Regions from separate parts of the Paraprevotella sp. genome, predicted to be linked through region 2. Evidence: riboswitches for the same ligand, from Rfam matches in the RefSeq annotation. Region 2 holds a riboswitch; each other region holds the start of a gene.
What was found. Region 2 has a riboswitch for cobalamin ahead of accC (acetyl-CoA carboxylase biotin carboxylase subunit). Riboswitches for the same ligand answer to the same signal wherever they lie in the genome.
Positions count from the first base shown of each region.

Region 1: it holds a riboswitch for cobalamin, as region 2 does, so the genes downstream of both, AC5RDV_RS01010 (TonB-dependent receptor plug domain-containing protein) here and accC (acetyl-CoA carboxylase biotin carboxylase subunit) in region 2, are expected to answer to the same signal.
Region 3: it holds a riboswitch for cobalamin, as region 2 does, so the genes downstream of both, AC5RDV_RS02930 (anaerobic ribonucleoside triphosphate reductase) here and accC (acetyl-CoA carboxylase biotin carboxylase subunit) in region 2, are expected to answer to the same signal.

Region 1 is NZ_CFQRNQ010000001.1:275,824-283,546, reverse strand. It holds gene AC5RDV_RS01025 (iron chelate uptake ABC transporter family permease subunit) at 1-618, opposite strand, end outside; gene AC5RDV_RS01020 (ABC transporter substrate-binding protein) at 624-1,760, opposite strand; gene AC5RDV_RS01015 (DUF5074 domain-containing protein) at 1,765-2,931, opposite strand; gene AC5RDV_RS01010 (TonB-dependent receptor plug domain-containing protein) at 2,957-4,966, opposite strand; cobalamin riboswitch at 5,018-5,237, opposite strand; gene AC5RDV_RS01005 (hypothetical protein) at 5,456-5,599, shown strand; gene AC5RDV_RS01000 (response regulator transcription factor) at 5,730-6,347, shown strand; gene AC5RDV_RS00995 (O-antigen ligase family protein) at 6,382-7,723, opposite strand, start outside.
Region 2 is NZ_CFQRNQ010000006.1:117,044-124,766, reverse strand. It holds gene AC5RDV_RS05045 (acyl-CoA carboxylase biotin carboxyl carrier protein subunit) at 1-436, opposite strand, end outside; gene accC (acetyl-CoA carboxylase biotin carboxylase subunit) at 455-1,966, opposite strand; cobalamin riboswitch at 2,012-2,218, opposite strand; gene AC5RDV_RS05035 (glycosyl hydrolase family 28 protein) at 2,971-4,431, shown strand; gene AC5RDV_RS05030 (amidophosphoribosyltransferase) at 4,586-6,475, shown strand; gene carA (glutamine-hydrolyzing carbamoyl-phosphate synthase small subunit) at 6,500-7,582, shown strand; gene carB (carbamoyl-phosphate synthase (glutamine-hydrolyzing) large subunit) at 7,597-7,723, shown strand, end outside.
Region 3 is NZ_CFQRNQ010000003.1:185,287-193,009, reverse strand. It holds gene AC5RDV_RS02950 (protein-disulfide reductase DsbD family protein) at 1-423, shown strand, start outside; gene AC5RDV_RS02945 (NigD1/NigD2 family lipoprotein) at 583-1,332, shown strand; gene AC5RDV_RS02940 (RNA polymerase sigma factor) at 1,363-1,929, shown strand; gene AC5RDV_RS02935 (putative outer membrane beta-barrel protein) at 1,919-3,160, shown strand; cobalamin riboswitch at 3,365-3,567, shown strand; gene AC5RDV_RS02930 (anaerobic ribonucleoside triphosphate reductase) at 3,697-5,910, shown strand; gene nrdG (anaerobic ribonucleoside-triphosphate reductase activating protein) at 5,917-6,405, shown strand; gene AC5RDV_RS02920 (endonuclease) at 6,504-7,723, opposite strand, start outside.

The DNA of each region.
Region 1 (7,723 bases), on a different contig from region 2:
CCACGGCAGTTGTTCCAACGAAACACCCCCGAAGTTGCCCATCCCCCAAACCATGTAAGAGTGTACGCCTTCGGCCGTGGCGAAGAAATTCAGCAAGGAAATGGCCGACGAGGCCACGTAGCCCATCATGATGCCGGCAATCAACAGCATGACGCTGCTGCGTATCAGCGTGGAAAGAAAAAGAATCACCCCCATGACCAACACGGCACCGGCGAAAGCACCGGCCACCACTGCCAGAAAACCGGAAAAAGAAAAAGTGCCGGCCGACACCATTCCACCTCCGGCCAACATGACCAAGGCCACCCCGAGACTTGCCCCCGAACTGATACCCAAAATCGACGGGTCCGCCAACGGGTTGTTGAACACCGTCTGCAACATCAGGCCCGAGGCGGCCAAGGCGGCCCCACAGCACCAGGCCGTCACGCACAAAGGCACGCGGGATTCCCACACGATGAACGACCAAGCTTCGTTTTCCACCGTCCCACCCGTCAACGCGCCCCAGACCGCTCCGGCCGGAATGTCCACCGAACCGAGCAGCAGGTTAGCCGCCGCCAACACAAAAATGACGACGACCAATATCCCTCCGCACACATATCCTTTACGCTCCACCGGAATCATCTTTTTCAGTCCGCTAATTTACGAAAATATCTGCCACCTTCCGCCTTTGCCACGTCCGGATGGAATATTTTTATCAAATCTTCCAGCAACCATTCGGGATGGAAAGGCGTTTCTTCATAGTAAGGCACCCTCCCGGTATTGCAGCCGTACACCCGCCGTTCACGGAAAGCCCGGAATCCGGCGTATGGCGCATAATCGTTTTTCAGGTCCCGATAGGTCTTATCCTCCGGCATGTTGTACTTAATCAGCCAAATGTCGGCATCTTTCGCTTTCTCATACACCGTCTCAAAGCTCAGGGGAGACGATCCGCTGTTCTTCAAATCACTGAAAACATAGTCGGCACCGGCATCGGCAAACGTCCGTCCGACCGTACTGCGTCCGCCCGGCACATACCACGTGGCTCCGGACTTCAAATCGGCAAACACGGTAGGCTTGTTTTCTATGTCGGCCACCTTACCGGCCCACCGGAGGTAATCAGCCTCTACCCGGGCAAACAAAGAATCGGCCTCGGCTGCTTTTCCGAACAACAGGCCGTAGAAACGCATCCATTCGGCACGCCCCAACGAAGAGGTTTCCATATAGTCGGCACATTCGATGATGGGAATGTCCAACTTGCCCAACCGGCCATATCCCCCGCTGTTTTCAAACGGAGAAAGCATCACAGCATCGGGATGCAACGCCATAAGCTTCTCGATGTCCGGATTCATCCCGCTGCCCAAATCCGCGATACGTCCCGTGCGGCATCCCTCCTTGATGTAGGGCAGGTCGATATACCGGAGGTCGCACACTCCGCCCACGGCAGCCAGTGCCCCCAACTCTTCCATCAACCCGCAATGCACAGACGAATAAATGACGGCTTTCTGCAACGGCACGCGCACGACCGTCCCTTGCGGCAGACTGTCGGGCAATGGCTCGTCTCGTCCGACCAACACATACGTGTGCAGTATTTCCAACGTATCCCACGGATTTCTCAGCGTAGCCACCCGGTAACCGTCGTAAGACACAACCCTCAGGTTCTCTGCATACTTTAAATCCAACGTGTCACCGCCCTCGTCCAAAAAGGAAGCCGTCTTGCCCCCGTCCTTACAAGAGGACAGAAGCAAAACGGCAAACAAACCATAAAAAAGGCTACTTACCTTCATCTCCTTATTTTGTGACAAACACCATCTTCGAGGTGGACATTCCGGCTTCAAACGTACGTTTATAAGTTCCATCCGCCCCGTATACATGTACGTCGGATGCAGCACCGTAAGGTACGTCAAACACATACACATCGCCAGATGCTGGATCAACAGCCAAACCGTTGGCACTCTGCAAATCAGCCATGTCCATAAACTCTTGTTCATCTCCTGTCTTTAAGTCACGGACGTAAGCACGAGCCACTTCCGGCATATAATACTCTGAATAAAGGATGTACATTTTCTCCCCGGCATTCGCGATATAAGTTGCACGGCACACCTGTTCCACTTGATCTGTTTCCGGATCGAGACGTTGCATCGTACCGTAAATATACTGGTCCGGAGTCAAGGACGGGCTTCCTGCATAGTTGCCATTGGACACGAAGTATACATACCCGTCTTCTGCCGTGATGCACTGGGTATAAGGATTGAGCATTACTTCAATATCTTTCAGCTTGGTGAAAGAGGCTGCATCAACCACTGCCAACCACTTTCCTTTTGAATACCCCGAAATATTGACATACAGTTTGCCGTTGGCAGAAGTTATAGCCTCGGGATGGTCATAACCTGTTTGTGCCCCTGCATCTATAAGATTCAGTTTGCCATCGATGGCCATGGAAGTCGTGTCGATACGGGAAACCGTCCCGTCGTATGCTGTAAAATAAACCTTCCCCTCACACGCTGCCATGTAGCGAGGCTCAACCGGAGTACCGTCTTCGGTAGCCACCGGAATGGATTTCAGAACCTTGCACTTACGGTCCATGATGACAACTTTGGAAGAACCGCTCACCGTCACGTATATTTTCGAACCATACACACAAAGGTCTTGCCCCAAGTCGCCAAGCCCTTCGCCATTGGCAGCCGCATAAAGGTCTTCGCTCAACTTTCCGGTCTGAAAATCCAAATATTGGATACTGGCATCATTTCCACCCCAATTTCCGGTATTCAACACATAAGCTCCCAAAGCGACCACGGGGGAAGGAACCGCAGTGCTGTCACTTCCATTGGCACCGCCTCCATTTCCACCAGTCTCTTCTCCCGGCTTTCCACCATCTCCAACCGTGTCATCATCCTCGCTACAAGCGGTAAAACACCCCAAAGCCAGAGCCATTATGGCCCATTTACACCATTTCATTTTCATTTTTTTCGTTATTAAAAGTTTATAAAGAATATGTTATTGCCACTTTAAAATTCCTCCCGGGCATCGGATAGTAACGCACCACCTCATAATTTCTTCCACCCAGATTGGCCGCGTCCACCTGCAGGCGCAACTTATGATCCCTGAACCGGAAAACACGGTACAAGGAAAGGCTATGATCGGAATAGGCATTCACGAGATTGCTCTTTTTGTTTTGCGGCAGACGATAGCGTTCACCGCTCCACGCCACATTATATGCCACGTTCATCCACGGCATTTCAAGTACCACACTTCCACCTCCGGAATGTTTCGGCGTATAGGCAATCTGATGACGCCACAACTTGCTACCGCGTTTCGTCACGTCTTCCGCCTGCATGAAACTGTACGCTCCTGTCAAACTCAAATTCCAAGCTTTTGCCAAAGCCCATTCGGCAGCCAGATTGGCATCCACGCCGTAAGTCTCCACTTTGCCTACGTTGGACATTTTCCATACGAACATCGTCGGAACTGCCACAATCTTGTCTTTCACCTTATTATAATAAGCATCCAACGAAAAGCTCACGTAATCCGCCACTTTTCCCATACGTCCGGCCCAGGTGGTCCCTATATTCCATTGGCACGTTGTTTCCGGACGCAAGCGGCTGTTCCCAATGAGCAGATAATAGAGGTCATTGAAAGTCGGGACACGGAATATGTCTTTATAAGACGCGCGCAAACGCCAACTCGCCTTTTTCACAGGGCGCCACGCCAGGCTTACCGCCGGAGAAAGCCGCTTACGGTCGTCGGCAGCCATCCCTAAAGAAACTCGTTCGGTAATGAAAGTATTCAGCAAGGAAGCCGTCACCTGAAACTGCGGTTGACGGTATTGTGCTGAAAAGGCCGTCAGACTGGTATAACGTTCCGGGTATTGGCATTGGTCCAACGTCGTGGCCAAATCGTTATACACAAAATCCTGCGCCAACGAAAAAGAAAGGTTTTTCACGGGCTTCGCCCATAACGTCGCGGTCAGGTAGGTCTCCGTCTGGCGGAAACGGTCTTCCGTCGGCCCGGCAGCCTTCTTGTCCGTGTCTTTGTTCCAACTATAATTGAACTTCCCGGAAGCCTTCAGTTTCCACTTCTCCGAAAAACGGTTCTCATACCTCAACTGACCGAAATAATTACGGTCATAAAGCCGTTCCGCCGCATAGGGATTGTCATATACGACACTACCGGGCAATCCTCGACGGGAATCGAACAGATACCCCTTCACATCCAAATCCTGACGTTCTGTCAAATGGGCAAAAAGATTCACCTCCGCACGGTATGCCCCTATGTCGCTATTGTTACGCCGTCCTTTTATCTGTTTATCCAAGTTCATCATCGTAAAATGATAATTCCCGTCGGCACGTAAATATTCACCGTAAAGAGAACAAGACAAACGCGGTGTGAACCGATGGGCATAGAACAATGAGGGGTTGGCCAAACCGTAAGCCCCCGCCTTCACCTTTACCGAAAGAGTGAAATCCCGGCCTTCAAAATCAGGCCGGCTCGTTTCGATGCTCAACGCGCTTGCAGCAGCCAACATGCGTGCCGTCTGATAAATATTGTCGCTTTGCCCGATAGTCAACGTCAATGAAGAAACATTATCCAACGAGAAACGGGAGATGTCCACCTGTCCCGACTGGCAATCCCCTATGGCCACACCATCGTAGAGCACGGCTGTATGCTGTGCGCCCAGACTGCGTACGGAAACAGTTTTCAACCCTCCCACACCGCCATAATCCTTCAAGGTCACCCCCGAAAAATGCCGTACGGCATCCGACACGTCCAACACGCCCATACGTTCCAACTCCGCCTTATCAAGCGTCTGCACAGGAGCACCCGAACGTACGGTGGCAGGCAAAGCCTTCTCGGTCACCGTCAGACCTTTCATCTGTTTCAGCCCCACATCCACGCTATCTGCACCATTTTGTGCGAGCACGAACACAGTCTCCATACAAAATGACACAAGCAACCATCCTCTCATTTTATGAGATTCCTTGTATACGCCCATTTATATCTTCATTCTTCACTCAAGACACCTTCCTCCCATCCCACGGAGATTCCGGCATGACTACGTTTTGCAGGTCTTCTGACTTACTCCGGCTTGTTGGCCTTCCCACCTTATTATTATAAATAAGGAAGTGGCTTGAGGTTTGAAACAAACCGCACAATGAGTTCACAGCAGCGGGACTGTCCGGGATTTCCACCCGATTCCCTTTTCATCTGCCGACCTGAAAGGGCTTTCCCATAGGCCGGGCAGAACAAAACGTTGCAAAGTTATTAAAAAAATCAGTATCCCAAGACCTTTTCATTGATTTATATCAAGAAAAGGGCATTTAAATGATAACAAATGCCCTTTTACTTGTTTTGCAGGAAGAATCGCCGTACCTTTGTAGTGTCATAAGGAACAAAAGATATTTAGTTTTTAGGTATTTAGCTCCGTGAAGGAGCAATGTTTAGGTAAAAGATTGTTAGATTAAAAAAGAAAGGTAAGAAGATTATGACAGGATTAATGATTATCGCAGCGGTCGTAGTAGCTATGGCAGTTGCAACAGGTTCAAAGAAGAGCAACGGTAAGTTCTTGGGTTCAAGTACTTCAATGTTGTTCGGTAATAAAAACCTGAATGCAGGTGCAGCTTGTTAAGTGCAATGCACCTTAGTTTGAAACCAATTAAATTTTTGATAAGGTAAGGATGTCTGGAATAAGGCATCCTTATTTCTTTTTAAGATACGACGAGATTTGAGTAACTTTGCATGGAAATATGAGCGTGAACATGAAACTATCCCCCGAAATTGCCATTATAGAAGCCAACACATTGACCTGTATGGGACTACGCGGCCTCATTGAACGGATGATGCCACAAGCTGTCGTCCGCACGTTCAACAGTTTTGAACAACTGATGCGCGACACACCGGACATGTATTTCCACTACTTTATTTCAGCCCAGACCCTTGTGGAGCACAGCGCCTTCTTTGTGGAACGGAAAGAAAAAACCATTGTGCTTACCAATGGGACAACCGGCACCCCTCAAACCTCCCACTTCCATACGTTGAATATCTACCAAAACGAAGACAATATGGTGCGTGCATTGCTGCAACTGCAACAGTATGCGCATGCTCACGGACGACATCTGCCCCAAGGTATGGGAAAGCCCATATCGGGAACCACTGCCTCTACCGACCCCAACGGACTCAGTCATCGCGAAATCGAAGTGCTCATACTCATTGTACGCGGACTGACGAACAAGGAAATTGCCGACCACTTGTGTATCAGCACTACCACCGTTATCTCCCACCGCAAGAACATCATGGAAAAACTCAATGTCCGCTCCGTATCGGGACTGACTATCTATGCCGTCATGAACGGGTACATAGAGGCCGACCGCATCTGAAGAGTATTCCTTATAAACTTTTAGTTCTCTCCAATCAAAACCAATCTATTTCCATATTTTTCCCCTTTCCATTGCTTCTTTCATATTCTTGCAATTTAAGCCCTGCTTCTTTTTTAAGATATCCCGTCAAAGAAGAAGGTACTTTTTCTTTCTTCCCTACTATTTGATGAGCCTTCTCCAACATTTCCAAATCCCGTCCCTCTTTTTCATACAACCCCATCAACAAATATAAAGGGTAAATACGGTGGGGGACTCTATAATAAGCCTTATAAAACATCTCTTCAGCCTCCTCAAACCTGCCAAGAGCTTGAAAGTTTTTTCCCATGAGATTAAAAAACATGGGGTCAGAACTTCGTTTTGCCCCTTCATTTAATATTATGTTGCTTTCTTCGTAATGACCATTATACGACAAACACATTCCATACTCAAAAAGGAAACCAACATCTTTCTTCAAATCGGGATACAAAACCCTGTAACAATTCTCTATGCCCTCATATTTTTCCCTATCAAAATATGGCCGCACCATCCCCCAATGTTTCATCGCCGTACACGTCCGATAAGATTTATTAAACTGGATACATACCACCGCCCCCACTCCTATCAAAACCAACAAACCACACACCATTCCTACCTTTCCATACCGTTTCTTTTCACATAGCATCATTGGCATCCACGCAGCCCACAATAAAAGAAACAGAGACAATAAGCATGTGGCAAAACATCGAAGAGGATAAGAAAAAAGGGAAACCACCATAAAACTCACCATTGCACCACATAACCCGACAACCTCAACATTCCGACACCTAAGAAGGCGTATATAGACATAAGCCATAAGGCACAAACAAGACAAAACTCCCGGCAGTCCAAGTTCTATCCATATCTGCAAATATTCATTATAAGCATAATCCGGGGCACCAACCAACATTTCCTCATCTTGCGTTCCCTTCCCCTCCCGAAAATACGCTTCTTGTGCTTCCCCATAAACATACGGGAAACCGCCTATTCCCACCCCGGAAAATATCTGTTGTTTAGCCACCGGATAAGAGATTTTCCAGATGAACAAACGACCGTCTGCCGAATCTTTTTTCAGCACATACATGCCATACAAAAAAGGAACACAAAGAACGAATACAGCCAACAATACAAAACACTTTTTTATCCACGCACACTTCATCCGTAACCAAACCATTGACATCAAACTGATTACAGACGCCACCCAAGCTGCCCGACTTACACACATGACGAGTATGACTACGGAAAACAAAAGATAAAAAGCAGAAAGATAAAAAAGCATATTTGTAACCTTTTGCCCATGTCTAAACCTCACAAACAACGCATAGTCCAAGGCCAAGGGCAAAATAAGGACAATCAAACCC
Region 2 (7,723 bases):
TCACCCTGCAGTCCGAACTGACCTTATAATTGCTTTGCATCTTCATGGCTTCGAGTACGATGGCGATGTCACCTGCCTTCAACTCGTCTCCCGGCTGTACGGGGATGCTGACCACCTTGCCCGGCATGGGTGCCACGATTTTATCCGGTTGGCGTTCGTCCGCATGCTTTTTCATGCGGAGGTACTTGGCCTGCGTGTCCACCACGTCCACGTGGTAGGAGCGGTAGAACATGTTCACGTCGTAGCTCTTTCCGCCTTCTCCGCGAATAAGTTCCGCATTGTAGGAATTGCCGTCGTGCAGGATGGAGCAACTACCGTTCTCGGCCATGACGATGTCCACTACACACGGTTTGCCGTCGATGGTGAGTTCCACGCGGTTTCCCTCTTTGTTTACCAATGTCACGTCCGCGACACGGTCTCCTATGTGCATTTCCATAAAATATCCCTTTCCTTATTATATACGTAATACTCCCTTTTGCAGGCCGAACTCGCGCCAACGGCTGATGGGGCGGGAGTCTGTCGTGCGCACGGGGCTGTTCTCTTCCAGATTGAACAGGTAGTCCACGTAGGCGGCTATCATGGCCATGTTTTCTATCTCTTCGTTCTCTCCGTTGCTGCGTTGCAGCGAACGGGAATATTTTGACAGGAATGAAGTGTCGTATTCGCCTTTCACAAAAGCCGGGGCGTACATGATGCGGCGCAGGTAACTGATGTTGGTTTTCAGTCCCGTGATTTTGAATTCATACAACACACGCCGCATACGTTCGATGGCAAACTGGCGGCTCGTGGCCCATACGATGAGCTTGCCGATCATCGGGTCGTAGTAGAGGGGGATTTCGTAACCTTCGTACACGTAGCTGTCGATACGCACGCCGATGCCGTTCGGCTCCGTGAGTTGGCGGATGATGCCGGGGCAGGGGATAAACCCGTTTTCCGTGTCTTCGGCACAGATGCGGCACTCGATGGCGTGTCCGCGTTGGGAGAGGTCCTCTTGTTTGAAGCGCAGAGGCTCACCGTCGGCCACGCGGAGCTGTTCTTTGACAAGGTCTACGCCCACCACTTCTTCCGTGATGGGGTGTTCCACTTGCAGGCGGGTGTTCATTTCCAAGAAATAGAAGTGGCGGTATTTGTCCACCAGAAATTCTATGGTACCGGCACCACGGTAGTTCACCGCCCGGGCGGCGGCAACGGCTTTCTCGCCCATCTCCCGGCGGAGTTCCGGCGTGAGGAAAGGCGAAGGGCTTTCTTCCACGATTTTCTGGTTGCGGCGTTGCACGGAGCACTCCCGGTCGAAGAGATGCACCACGTTGCCATGGGCATCCCCAAGTATTTGGAACTCGATATGGTGCGGCTCTTCCACGAATTTCTCCAGATATACCGTGTCATCCCCGAAGGAAGACATGGATTCCGAACGGGCCGAGTCGTAAGCCTCTTTCACTTCGTCTTCGCTATGGATGAGGCGCATGCCTTTTCCGCCGCCACCCATGGAGGCTTTCAGCATGACGGGAAAACCGATTTCCTTGCAGATGCGTACGGCTTCATCGGCGTCTTTCAGCGGTTCGGCAGTGCCTGGCACCACCGGTACCCCTGCCGCCATCATGCGTTGGCGGGCTGCAATCTTGTCTCCCATGGCTTCCATCGTGTCGGCTGTCGGGCCGATGAAGATGATGCCTGCGGCCTCGCAACGGCGTACAAATTCCGCATTTTCGGACAGAAAGCCGTAACCGGGATGGACGGCGTCGGCTTTGCATTTTGCGGCCACTTCGATGATACGGTCGATGTTCAGGTAACTTTCGTGCGACTCGGCCGCGCCGATGCAGTAAGCTTCGTCGGCATACATCACGTGCCTTGACGTACGGTCGGCCTCAGAAAATACGGCCACGGTACGCAGACCCATTTCGCGGCACGAGCGCATGACCCGCACAGCGATTTCGCCACGATTGGCGATCAAAACTTTTTTAATCATCTTTGTTTCATTTATCCTACATGTTCTCCTAACCCACGAGCAAGAACAGTTTTTTAACGAACGGCAGGTCTTCTGACTCGCCCCCTTCCTGAAACCTTCCCGGCCTTGAGAAACAAACGGCCAGTGGTGATGGTGCTTTTTCAGAAAGTTCACGGAGCATCACAGCAGCGGGACTGTCCGGGATTTGCACCCGATTCCCTTTTAATCCGTGCGCAAGGACTTGCACACAGAACCGATTCTTGTGCAAAGGTACGTCTTTTTTCCGTTACAGCCTAATGGTTTCAAAAGAAATTAATTTTCCGTAGGGCGGAAGATGTCGGGTGGGCTTGTAGGGAATGTCTTTTTGTTACTGTATGGGAGGATTTCAGTCCCAAAAGACAGCGTTTTCGTTTTATCTGACAGGCCAAAAACGGCTGAACCGTAGCATATAGAGCCTCTTCTTGCATATTTATACGGTATATGCGTTGTTGTTTTGCATATCTCCCGCATATATGCAATTCAATCCCAAGAGAATGGAAAACCATTCGGCTGAAAGCGGAAAATCATTCTCCGCATGTCGGCTCGTGTTTCTCTTTCAAACGCCGTAAAAATGTCTTTTTTCCGGCAAATTTCCGGCTTGCAAACCGTGTGCCGGCTTTATTGGGTTACTTTTTCCGTTCCAAAATCCGGTGGCATCATGCAAGCCGGATGTGTCTTTAGGCTTACGCACCGAGCCGCTTCATGCGGAAGGAAAGGCATGGACGGGTGACAGAGGATAAATATTCTTGCGTAAGGGTTGTCATTTTGTTATTCCTGAAGGGCTGTATGGTTGCGTTATTCTTGTCGCAGCCTTTGCCTGTGTGCGAATACGCAATTCTTGGGGGTGTGGAAATGACATGGTGTCAGAATGTCAATGGCATGCCGGGTTTTGGATTTAATATTTTTTAAGTATAATATAATGTATTCCGATTGGTATTTTATGATGTTCGTTCGTATATAAATTATATTCACGTAAAGTTGGTAGTATGAATAAGATATTATGTGGCGCGCTGGGAGCCTTCTTCGTTTCTTTTCCCATGCAAGCGAAAATACTCGTGTATCCGAAGATAGAAGACCAGGCCATTGTGGACGACAACCGTTACAAGGTGTACGTCAGGGAGGCCGGGACGGAAAATGCCTGGCGGGAGTTACAGGTTTTTTCAGTGGAGGTGGACATGGACACGCAGAGCCGGGCTGCCATGGCGCAGTTCGACGCAGACGAGCCGGTGGAGGTGAAGGTCGTGGCGCATGGTTTACCGGTGGATGACGTGAAGATACGTCCTCTTTCGCGAGGTATATCATATAATAAGGTGGACGGGCACGCCTTGACGTTCCGCCTGGAGCGTCCGGCCAAGTTGAGTGTGGAGTTCGGGGGCGATCGTATGGGTAATCTCCATTTGTTTGCCAATGCTGTGGAGACGGAGACGTATGACGGAACAGGGGGCGAAGGCGTCGTGGTCTGGGATGGAGGTTCGAAAGACATTTTCCGGAAAGATTGCCGTCTGATTTATTTCGGTCCCGGCGTGCATAAGCCCAAGGACCTGCCCAACGATGAGATAGACGTACCGAGCAACTGCACGGTTTACCTGGCGCCGGGGGCCTTGGTGAAAGCCAAGCTCAGGGTGGACAGGGCAAAGAATGTGCGGATTGTGGGACGAGGGATGCTGTTCCGGCCTTTGCGCGGCGTGGAAATCACCCGTTCGCGCAACGTGCACGTAGAAGGCATTACGGTGGTCAACCCCCAGCATTACACCATAATGGGCGGAGAAAGCCGGAAGGTGACGGTCAGGAATGTGAAGAGCTTTTCATCCCGGGGGTGGAGCGACGGGATTGACTTGATGTGTTGCCATGACTGGTTGGTGGACGATGTGTTTCTTCGTACGAGCGACGACTGCCTGGCATTTTATAATCACCGGTGGTGGTTTTGGGGAGGGACAAGCAACCTGACGGTGCAGAATTCCATTTTGTGGGCCGATGTGGCGCATGCCATTAACGTGGGAGGCCATGGTGACGACCGTTCCCCGAAAGGGGAGACGCTTCGCAGCGTAAGGTTCCGCAACATAGACGTGCTGAACGTGGACGAGGATGACGACAACTATCGTGGAGTGATGTCTGTGTGCGTGGGCGACAAGAACCGGGTGGAGGGCGTGTCGTTCGAGGACATCCGGGTGGAAGACTGCGAAGAGGCGCGGCTGATAGATATCCGGGTTCTTTTCAATGAGAAATATAACCGTGAGCCTGGCGGTCCGATTCGCAACCTTGTCTTTCGTAATATCCGCTACCAAGGCGAAAGGGGAAAAATGTATCCTATGCGGATAAAAGGATATGACGCAGGCAACGACGTGTGCGGCGTGCTGTTGGAGAATGTCACGGTAGACGGAAAGAAATTGACGGGCACGGAAGGGATAGAGATGAACGGGTTTGTTTCCGATGTGGAAGTAAGGTAGGGAGCTTGTCTTTCGTTTTGTTCATGAAAGCGTGGATAGGTTTCTTTTTTGTCACAAGAAGTGTCTTTTTCTACGTAAATAGCGAAATAAATTGCAAGTATTCGCATTTATTTGTACCTTTGCCCACTAATAAGGTTTGAAGAAAACGATTGTCATGGAGCAGTTGAAACACGAATGCGGGATCGCTATGATACGCTTGCTGAAGCCCTTGGAGTATTACCAGGAAAAGTATGGTACTTGGATGTATGGCTTGAACAAGCTTTACCTTTTAATGGAGAAACAGCATAACCGCGGACAAGAAGGAGCCGGGTTGGCTTGCGTGAAGATGGAGGCGAATCCCGGAGAAGAGTATATGTTCCGTGAACGGGCGCTGGGTACGGGTGCCATTACCGAGATTTTTTCCTCCGTGCAGTCCCGGTTCAGGGACTTGGGCGCGGAACAGCTTGCAGACGCCACGTATGCCAAACGGCAGCTTCCCTTTGCCGGTGAAATTTATATGGGCCACCTTCGGTATTCAACGACCGGAAAGAGTGGCCTTTCTTTTGTCCACCCGTTTCTGAGGCGCAACAACTGGCGGGCGAAAAACCTTGCGCTGTGTGGTAATTTCAACCTGACGAATGTGGATGAGGTATTTGCCGACATTACGGCCAAAGGACAGCATCCCCGGATTTATTCCGACACTTATATCATGTTGGAGCAAGTGGGGCACAGGCTCGACCGCGAAAGCGAACGCCTTTATGCCGAAGCCATAGGGCATGGATTGTCCGGCATGGATATCACGCATTATATCGAGGAACGCATCGACGTGAACAACGTGTTGCGCACGGCAGCTCCCTTGTGGGATGGCGGTTATGTGGTGTGCGGGGCGACGGGCAGCGGCGAGATGTTTGTCCTGCGTGACCCGTGGGGTATCCGGCCGGCCTTTTGGTATAAAGACGATGAGGTTTTGGTCGTGGCTTCCGAGCGTCCTGTCATCCAGACGGTTTTCGCGTTGGAGACGGAGCAGATACACGAACTCATGCCGGGGCAGGCGGTCAGCGTGCATAAGGACGGGGAGATGCGTTTGGAACAAATCTTGCAACCCAAGGAGGTGAAAGCCTGCTCGTTCGAACGAATCTATTTCAGTCGTGGAAGCGACCGCGATATTTACCTGGAGCGTAAGGCTTTGGGCATGCAGTTGCGCGATGCCATCCTGAAAGCCATTGGCGGGGATTTGGAACATACGGTGTTCTCTTTTATTCCGAACACGGCGGAAGTCGCCTTTTATGGCATGTTGGACGCTTTCAAGGCGTATCTGAACCAAACCAAGATTGCCCAGATAGAAGCGTTGGGACATAAGCCCACGCATGAGGAGCTCGAACGCATCCTGAGCCAGTATATCCGTAGCGAGAAAGTGGCTATCAAGGACATTAAACTGCGTACGTTCATTACGGAAGGCAACAGCCGGAACGATTTGGCAGCGCATGTGTATGACATCACTTACGGGAGCGTGAATGCCTACGAGGACAATCTGGTGGTCATCGACGACAGTATCGTGCGCGGGACTACGCTGAAAGAGAGCATCATCCGCATCCTTGACCGCCTGCACCCGAAGAAAATCGTGTTGGTGTCTTCTTCGCCGCAGGTGCGCTATCCCGATTATTACGGTATCGACATGTCCAATATGGATGAGTTCATCGCTTTCCGCGCAGCCGTGGAGCTGTTGAAAGAACGGGGCATGGCGCACGTGGTGGGTGAGGTTTATGAACAATGTAAAATGCAGATGGGGTTGCCTAAAGAAGAAATGGTGAACAGCGTGAAAGCCATCTACGCTCCTTTTGCGGACGAGGACATTTCATGCAAGATGGTGGAGATGTTGCGCCCGGCAGGAGTCACCACGCCCATTGAAATCGTATACCAGACGCTGGAGGGCCTTCACGAGGCCTGTCCGGGGCATTCGGGCGACTGGTATTTCAGCGGCGACTATCCGACACCGGGTGGCGTGAAGTTGGTGAACCGGGCGTTCATCAGTTATTATGAGAATGTGTTTAAGGCAAATAAATAAGATAATAAAGATTGTATTTCTGCAATGAGAAACGTGACACTTATCCTCGACGACGGGAGCTGTTTTCACGGTAAGTCGTTCGGTTATGAAAAACCGGTGGCCGGCGAAGTGGTTTTCAATACGGCCATGATGGGGTATCCGGAGAGTTTGACCGACCCGTCTTATGCCGGGCAGTTGATGACGCTGACCTATCCTTTGGTCGGGAACTACGGCGTGCCGGCTTTTACTATGGAAGAGAATGGCCTGGCCACTTTCATGGAGAGCGACCGGATTTATGCCTCGGCCATTATCGTAAGCGATTATAGTCTGGCCTACAACCATTGGAATGCAAAAGAAAGTCTGGCAGACTGGCTGAAACGGGAACAGGTGCCGGGCATCACGGGAGTGGATACGCGCGAGTTGACGAAGGTGTTGCGCGAACACGGGGTGATGATGGGCAAGATTGTGTTTGACGACGAACCGGATAACATACCCGAGGCCGATTATAACGGTGTGAACTTCGTGGATAAAGTGTCGTGTAAGGATGTCATCCGTTACAATGAAGGAGGCGGACGGAAGAAAGTCGTGTTGGTGGATTGTGGTGTGAAACACAATATTATACGTTGCCTGCTTCGTCGCAGCGTGGAAGTGATACGCGTGCCTTGGAACTATGATTTCAATACGTTGGAGTTTGACGGCCTCTTCTTGGCCAACGGTCCCGGCGACCCGGACACGTGCGAGGCTGCGGTAGCGAACATCCGCAAGTTCCTTGCTTCTCCTTCGGTGCGCCCCTGCATGGGCATCTGTATGGGCAACCAGCTTTTGAGCAAAGCGGCCGGTGCCCGGATTTATAAATTGAAGTACGGGCACCGCAGCCACAATCAGCCGGTGAGGATGGTGGGCACGACCCGTTGTTTCATCACGAGCCAGAACCACGGTTATGCTGTGGATGCGGAAACGCTCGGGGCAGACTGGGAACCCTTGTTCGTCAACATGAACGACGGTTCCAATGAAGGCATACGCCATAAAGTAAATCCTTGGTTCAGTGCGCAGTTCCATCCGGAAGCTTGCAGCGGTCCGGTGGATACGGAGTTCATGTTCGATGATTTTGTAAATTTGCTCAAATAAGAAACAGGTGGTCTATGGAAGATAAAGGAATAAAGAAAGTATTGTTGTTAGGTTCCGGTGCGCTGAAAATCGGCGAGGCCGGTGAGTTTGATTACTCCGGTTCGCAGGCGTTGAAGGCGTTGAAAGAGGAAGGGATAGAGA
Region 3 (7,723 bases), on a different contig from region 2:
CAGTTCATGGATTATGATGCCGGGATGGAATATGCGCGCCAGCAAGGTAAGCCCGTGATGATAGACTTTACCGGATATGGTTGCGTGAATTGCCGCAAGATGGAGTTGGCTGTGTGGGCCGACCAGAAGGTGGCGGATATCATGCAGAATGATTACGTGCTGATCACGCTGTATGTGGATGAAAAGACTAAGTTGCCGGAACCTATCAAGGTGACTGAGAACGGGCAGGAACGTACTTTGCGTACGGTAGGTGACAAATGGAGCTACCTGCAGCGCAGTAAGTTCGGGGCCAATGCCCAACCGTTCTATGTGTTGCTCGACAATGAAGGCAAACCGTTGAACAAGTCATATTCGTACGACGAGGATGTCAACAAATATATAGATTTCTTGCAGACTGGTTTGAGGAATTATAAGAACAAGTAATTCTTGTATTGGGAATATCAGGGGATGTATCAGATGAAAATGGTACATCCCTATTTTTTTATGGTTGGTTTTTAACGTTATTTTTCATCGGAATGAGCAAGGATTTGGTCGGTTCGCAGTTTGATAAATAGAATGTCGGATTTTTAAATTGGATGAAAAATGAAGAAAGTACATGTCTTATGGTTGTTGGCCTTCCTGTTATTGGCTCCGGTTTTGTTTCAGTCTTGTTCGGATGACGATGGTGAGGTTTATGTATGGTATCCTTATTTCAGTCCGAATGCTTTGGTGACGGTCAAGGGCGGTACGGATTCCTGTTTCTTGCAGTTGGATGATGAGACAACGCTTTGGCCGGTCAACCTGTCTTCTTCCCCTTTCGGAGAAAAGGAGGTGCGGGCTTTGGTGCATTTTACGGACGTAGACGAAGACAGGCATTCCCGTGCGCGTGCAGTCTATGTAAACTGGATGGACAGCATCCTGACGAAAAAAACGGTTCCGGATTCTGCTTTGGTGAACGATTCGCTATACGGGAATGACCCTGTGGAGATAGTAGACGATTGGGTGACTGTGGCGGAAGACGGTTATCTGACTCTGCGTTTCTCTACTTTGTGGGGCAGCAGGGGGATTCCCCATAAGGTGAATTTATTGACCGGGGGCAATCCGGAGAATCCCTATGAGGTGGAGTTTCGTCACGATGCTTGCGGGGATGCGGGGAGTTGGCGGAGCGATGCGCTTGTGGCCTTTGATTTAGGGAAGCTTCCCGATACGGGAGGGCGCACGGTCAAGCTGACGTTGGTTTGGCGGTCGTTCCGGGGAAGGAGGACGGCAGAGTTTGATTATTGTACCCGTAAAAAGACAGGAAACGTGGCAAAACAAATAGAACAAATGCAAAGAGGAGGTGCGTTACGATAGTATTAGGGGACAGATAACCGTTCGTTCAGCATGACGCGTATCGGAGACGAAGGCGAACAGGATTTGGTTCGAGGTATACAGCGGGGCGACCGTGTAGCGATGAAATTATTATATTGTCGCTATGCAGGTTGCCTCACAGCCGTGTGTTCCCGTTATGTGGCTTGTATGGACGATGTGAGAGATGTCCTTCAGGATTGTTTCGTGAAGATATTCACTTCCATTCACGGTTTCGAGTGGAGGGGTGAAGGTTCTCTCCGGGGATGGATGGTACGTATTGTGGTGAACGAGTCATTGAAATTCTTGAAGCGCGACCGGCAGTTGGAATCCCTTGGCGACGGATGGGACGTACCGGACACGGTCGAGGATGAGCCGGATGCGGGGGACATTCCGTCTGAAGTTCTTCAGGAAATGATTTGCCGTTTACCGGCAGGGTATAGGGCTGTTTTCAATTTGTATGTGTTCGAAAGGAAGAGCCATAAGGAGATTGCCGCGATGCTGAATATAAAAGAGAGTACATCGGCTTCGCAACTGCATCGGGCAAAGGCGGTGTTGGCAAAGGAAGTTCAAAGATATAAAGCTCAGGTCAATGGAAGATAAATGGTTGAATGAATGGCAAAAGAAACTGGACGGTTACGAGGTCATCCCTCCCGACGGGCTGTGGGACGGGATAAACAAGGCTTTGGAAGAGCAACGCCTGTCCGTCTCCTCTTCTCGTGGGAGGAGTACCGTATGGCTGCGCTTGGCCGGGATTGCGGCAGCGTTGGCGATAGTTGTGCCTTTGGGAAGGAATGTGTGTCAGCCGGTTTTTATGTCTTTTGCAGACAATCGCATTCCGACCGAAGGCGTTCTTCTTGGGCCGACGGATGCCTTTTGGGCAAAAGTGCAGCGCGTGGAAAAGGAGCCATGCCGTCGTAAACCGTCCGGGAAAGATATAGTGGCTTGCGACCGGCCTGCCGTATCGGAAGAAGGTGGGAAGGCTTTAGCTGAAGAGAGAAAAGAACTTTTGGCTGAAAGAGAAAAAACGATTCCTGAAGATAGCCATGGAAATTCGGGAAAGCCTTATCCTGATGGAATAGGCCGTTATCCTGAGTTGGTTCCAAACGTCGGAAAGGTCAAGAAAGAAAGGTCGCATTGGTTGGCTGTGAGTCTTTTTGCATCCAATACTCCAGGAAAATCGGTAATGAATTATGGGAACGGAGGAGTTGTCCTGATGGGAACTATCCCCTCTTGGGGACACCCCGAGGCGATGGAATGTGGAAAATTTCCGGTGACGGCCATAAGGTCTGCCCATCGGTATGTGGATGGCGTTGTCCCGATGAAACACAAGCAGCCCGTCAGGTTCGGCGTGTCTGCCTGTTATGCCGTAAACGAAAGGTTCGGTATAGAAAGCGGCCTTTCTTATACTTATCTTTCGTCAAGTCTTTCTTCTTCTGGAGAAGATTATAGTTATGAGGTCCGGCAATCCCTGCAATACGTAGGGATTCCCTTGAACTTTAAGGCCAGTTTGTGGAAGAAACGGTGGATGGATTTGTATCTGTCGGCCGGAGGAATGGCCGAGAAGTGCGTGGATGGAGATACGGAAACGGATTATACGTGGAAAGGTCGGATAAAGTCATCTACACATAAGGATGTACGGGAAAAACCTTGGCAATATTCTGTAAATGCAGCCGCCGGGATGCAGCTTAACTTGTCGTCAGTGGTAGGTTTGTATGTGGAGCCGGGAGTGAGCTACTATTTTGATAATGGAAGTTCTGTTTCCAATATCTATAAGGAGAAACCATTGAATTTTAATTTGGAATTCGGGCTTAGGTTTTCTTTCGGTTTGTGACATAAGTCTTGTCCTTTCCGAAGGCCTGATTTGATCCTGTTGCATACATGTTTTTTATTTTGGGAAACTTTTGGCCTTTTCGTTTTGGTAAATTGTATTTATAATCTAATGATTATAAGTATTTTAATTGTTTTGTGGGTTGTAAAATCTGGAAACTTTAAAATAAAAACAGCGAGAACACTTGCACGAAAAAAGGAAAAGGTGTACCTTTGCCGTTGTTCAGGTGCCCTGTTTGCCAGTCGGCCGACAGGGTGAAAAGGGAACGGGGTGAGAGTCCCCGACAGACCCGCTGCTGTGAACTCTTTTATACGTTTCATGACATGCTGCATCCACTGTTTCGTCGGGCGAAACGGGAAGGACATGAAACGCGAGTAAGTCAGAAGACCTGCCTGTGACATAGCCGTACGGACTCCGGGGACAAGGGGATGACGGTGGGAACGTAATAAGAAAGATACAAAATTTTAGATGCCGGAGAAACAGGGCTTCTTTTAGAAAAAGGAGGCCGGGACTTTTTCGGCCCGGAAAATAAATGCAATATGATACAGACAGTTGTTAAAAGGGACGGGCGCATCGTGGGTTTCAATGCTCGGAAAATCGGGGATGCCATACGCAAGGCCATGGTACACACCGAGGCCGGTGAGAATGAAGAGCTGATTCATTTGATATGCGAACACGTGACGAACCGTGGTAAGGCACAAATGACGGTGGAGGAGATTCAGGATGCCGTGGAAATGGAATTGATGAAAAGCCGCCGTAAGGATGTGGCGCAGAAATATATCGCTTACCGTAACCAACGCAGCATTGCCCGCAAGGCCAAGACACGTGACATATTTCTGGAAATCATCAATATCAAGTCTAACGACGTGACTCGCGAGAATGCCAACATGAATGCCGATACGCCGGCCGGCATGATGATGAAGTTTGCCAGCGAGACCACCAAGCCTTTCGTAGACGACTACCTACTGAGTGAAGAGGTGAAAGAGGCGGTCAAGCACAACTATCTGCATATCCATGACAAGGATTATTATCCCACCAAAAGCTTGACGTGCGTGCAGCATCCGCTCGACTACATCTTGAAGCATGGTTTCTCTGCCGGACACGGGGAGTCCCGTCCGGCCAAACGTATCGAGACGGCCAGTATTTTGGCCTGTATTTCCATGGAAACGGCACAGAATGAGATGCACGGCGGCCAGGCTATTCCTGCGCTTGATTTTTATCTGGCTCCTTTCGTGCGTGCCAGTTTCATCGAAGAAGTGAAGGTCTTGGAGGAGTTGAACGCCGAGGACTACTCCCGTTTATACCATAAGGAAGTGGACGACTTTGTCACTCGTCCTCTGGATGGCCTGACCGGTGACGCACGTATCCTCCAGCATGCGATGAACAAGACTGTGGCCCGGGTGCATCAGGCTATGGAAGCCTTTATCCACAATATGAATACCATCCATTCCCGTGGGGGGAATCAGGTGGTGTTCAGTTCCGTGAACTACGGTACGGATACCTCGGCCGAGGGGCGTTGCATCATCCGCGAAATCCTGCGTAGTACTTACGAAGGGGTGGGCAACGGCGAAACTGCCATCTTTCCGATTCAAATCTGGAAAAAGAAGCGGGGCGTGAGTTATTTGCCTACCGACCGCAATTACGACCTTTACCAATATGCCTGCAAGGTGACAGCCCGTCGTTTTTTCCCGAACTTTATTAATTTGGATGCCACGTTCAACCGGCATGAACTGTGGCGTGCCGACGACCCGAAACGTTACCTGTATGAAACGGCTACGATGGGTTGCCGTACCCGCGTCTTTGAAAACCGTTTCGGGCCGAAGACTTCTATCGGACGGGGAAATATTTCTTTTTCAACCATCAACATCGTGCGTCTGGCCATCGAGTGCATGGAGATTGTAGATGAAGAAGAACGTATCGCTCGTTTCTTTGCCAAGCTCGACCACATGTTGGAAATCACGGCCCGTCAGTTGCATGAGCGTATGGAGTTCCAGAAGACAGCCTTTGCCAAGCAATTCCCGTTGGTGATGAGTGCGCTTTGGTTGGGATGCGAGAAGCTGAAGCCCAACGATACGATAGCTCCGGTGATTAACCAGGGGACGTTAGGCATCGGTTTCATCGGTTTGGCCGAATGCTTGGTCGCTTTGACCGGCAAGCATCATGGAGAGTCGGAAGAAGCACAGCAGCTCGGCCTGAAGATCGTGACCTATATGCGCGACCGTGCTAACGAGTTCTCGGAACTCTACCAACATAATTACAGCGTGTTGGCCACTCCGGCTGAAGGATTGGCCGGAAGGTTCACCCGGGGCGACCGCAAGCAGTTCGGCGTTTTACCGGGTATTACCGACCGTGAGTATTATACCAATTCCAACCATGTGCCGGTGTATTACAAGTGCAGTGCCCGTCATAAGGCCGAAGTTGAGGCACCGTATCACGACCTGACGCGGGGCGGTCATATTTTCTACGTGGAAATCGACGGGGATGCCACCCATAATCCGGAAGCCATCATGCGCGTGGTGGACATGATGGACAAGTATAATATCGGCTACGGGTCGGTAAACCACAATCGTAACCGTTGCATGACTTGCGGGTACGAGAATGCCGAACCGGAGATGAAAGTGTGTCCCAAATGCGGCAGTGGGCATATAGACCGCCTGCAACGCATTACCGGTTACTTGGTCGGGACGACAGACCGTTGGAACAAGGCCAAGTTGGCCGAACTGAATGACCGTGTGGTGCATGAAAACCGATAAACGACGATGATTTCAGTCATAAAGATTGTTGAGGACACAACGGTGGACGGACCGGGATTCCGTACGACGGTGTATGCCGCCGGGTGTCCCAATGCCTGTCCCGGCTGCCATAATCCACAGTCGTGGGACATCGGGGCCGGAATCCTGATGACGACGGAGGAAATCATGCAGGTCATCCGGGCCGATGAGTTTGCGGACGTGACGTTCAGCGGTGGCGACCCGATGTTCCAACCGGAAGGATTTGCCGAACTGGCAGAAGCCGTGAAACGGGAGACCGGAAAAAACATCTGGTGTTATACCGGTTATAAGTTCGAACGGTTGCTGCACGACCGGCGGCAGGCTGAATTGCTGCAATACATTGATGTGTTGGTGGACGGGCCATACGTGGAATCCTTACGCGACCGTGACGCGTTGTTTCGCGGTAGCCGCAACCAACGGCTGATTGACGTGCAAGCTTCTTTGCGCGAGGGCGAAGTCGTTTTGTACGCGCAATGAGATAATAGGGCTGCATTCTAATACGCATCCCGCCACGTTCTTATCGGGGGCGTGGCGGGATGTGGTCGTTTATAGATGGGTATGGGAACAGAGTTGTTTTACTTTACCAATACTTTGTTTCCTTTGATGACGTACATGCCTTTTTTCAACCCGTTCAGGGCTTGTGATGCTTGTACGTTTTGTCGCACGAGCTGCCCGTTGATGGTGTACACGTCCACAAGGGAATCTTCCGTTGCTACTACTTCCTTGATGCCGCTGCCCGAGGTCGTGTTCACGTAGAGTGCTACGGGCTGTTGCCCGTTGGTGTAGCAGGCGAAACGGGGCGATGAAGCGTTGTATTGGATGGTGCGGCTCTTGTAGGCGTTGTTCTGTATGAAAGCCTGTTCGCCGCTTACGGTGATGGTCCACTGTGCGTTTTTGCTGCCGGCCTCGCCTGAGTTGTGCAGCTTGTTTTTGTCTGAAGTCAGCGACAGGTAAGCTTTTGCGGTGGCATCATACAGGGTGTAGGCACCTTCCTGGCCGCCGAGGATGACTTGGAACGGCTGTCCGTTGCCGTTTACTTCCGTGCGGATTTGGCCTGTTTCGATGGTAACGTCCTCGCAACTCCTGAAATCATTTTGAATGGCTCCCATGGCCTTGTTCTTGTCTTCGCACACTATCAGGTAACGTTTGCCTATTTCAAGTGCGTCTGTCGAATTTACTTTTTTGAACGTCTGTACGCCTTCGTCCGGAAGGGTGCTGACAATCGTGTAGGTCGCGCTTACCGTTTCGCTAATCTTGTCCTCTTTCATGGCATAAGCCTCGATGGTGGTCGGTTCCGTGATTTCCACATAGACGGGCGATTCTTCCGTGCGCAGGCTTCCGCCATTGAGGGAATAGACTATGTAAGCAGCCGGGGTGGTGGTGCTTATCGTGACCGTAGTGCCTTTGTCCACGCTGCCTGCAGACGGCGTGAAGGTGGGATTGGCCACGTCATCGGGGTTCGGAGGGGTCACTTCACCTCCACCGTCGTAATTGTCGGGGTCGAAAGGGATGCCGGTTTTGCTGCCCCATACATATTGTTCCAGTCCGGGGAAGTCGATATAGGGGTTGCGGTTCTTCTGTATTTTATACACCGCATTGTTGCGGGCAATCTCTTTAGGGCTTACGGGGTCTTCGGCTGCCCAACGCAGCAGCATGTCGAGTGCCCATTTGGCATAGGCCGGATAGCTGTTGTGAGCCAACATGTCGCTGTTCCATGTGGCGATGCGGTCTTCATAACAGGTGGCCATATAGAAGTAGGAACGTGCGAAGTCGCCCTTATATTCATCGTCGGGTT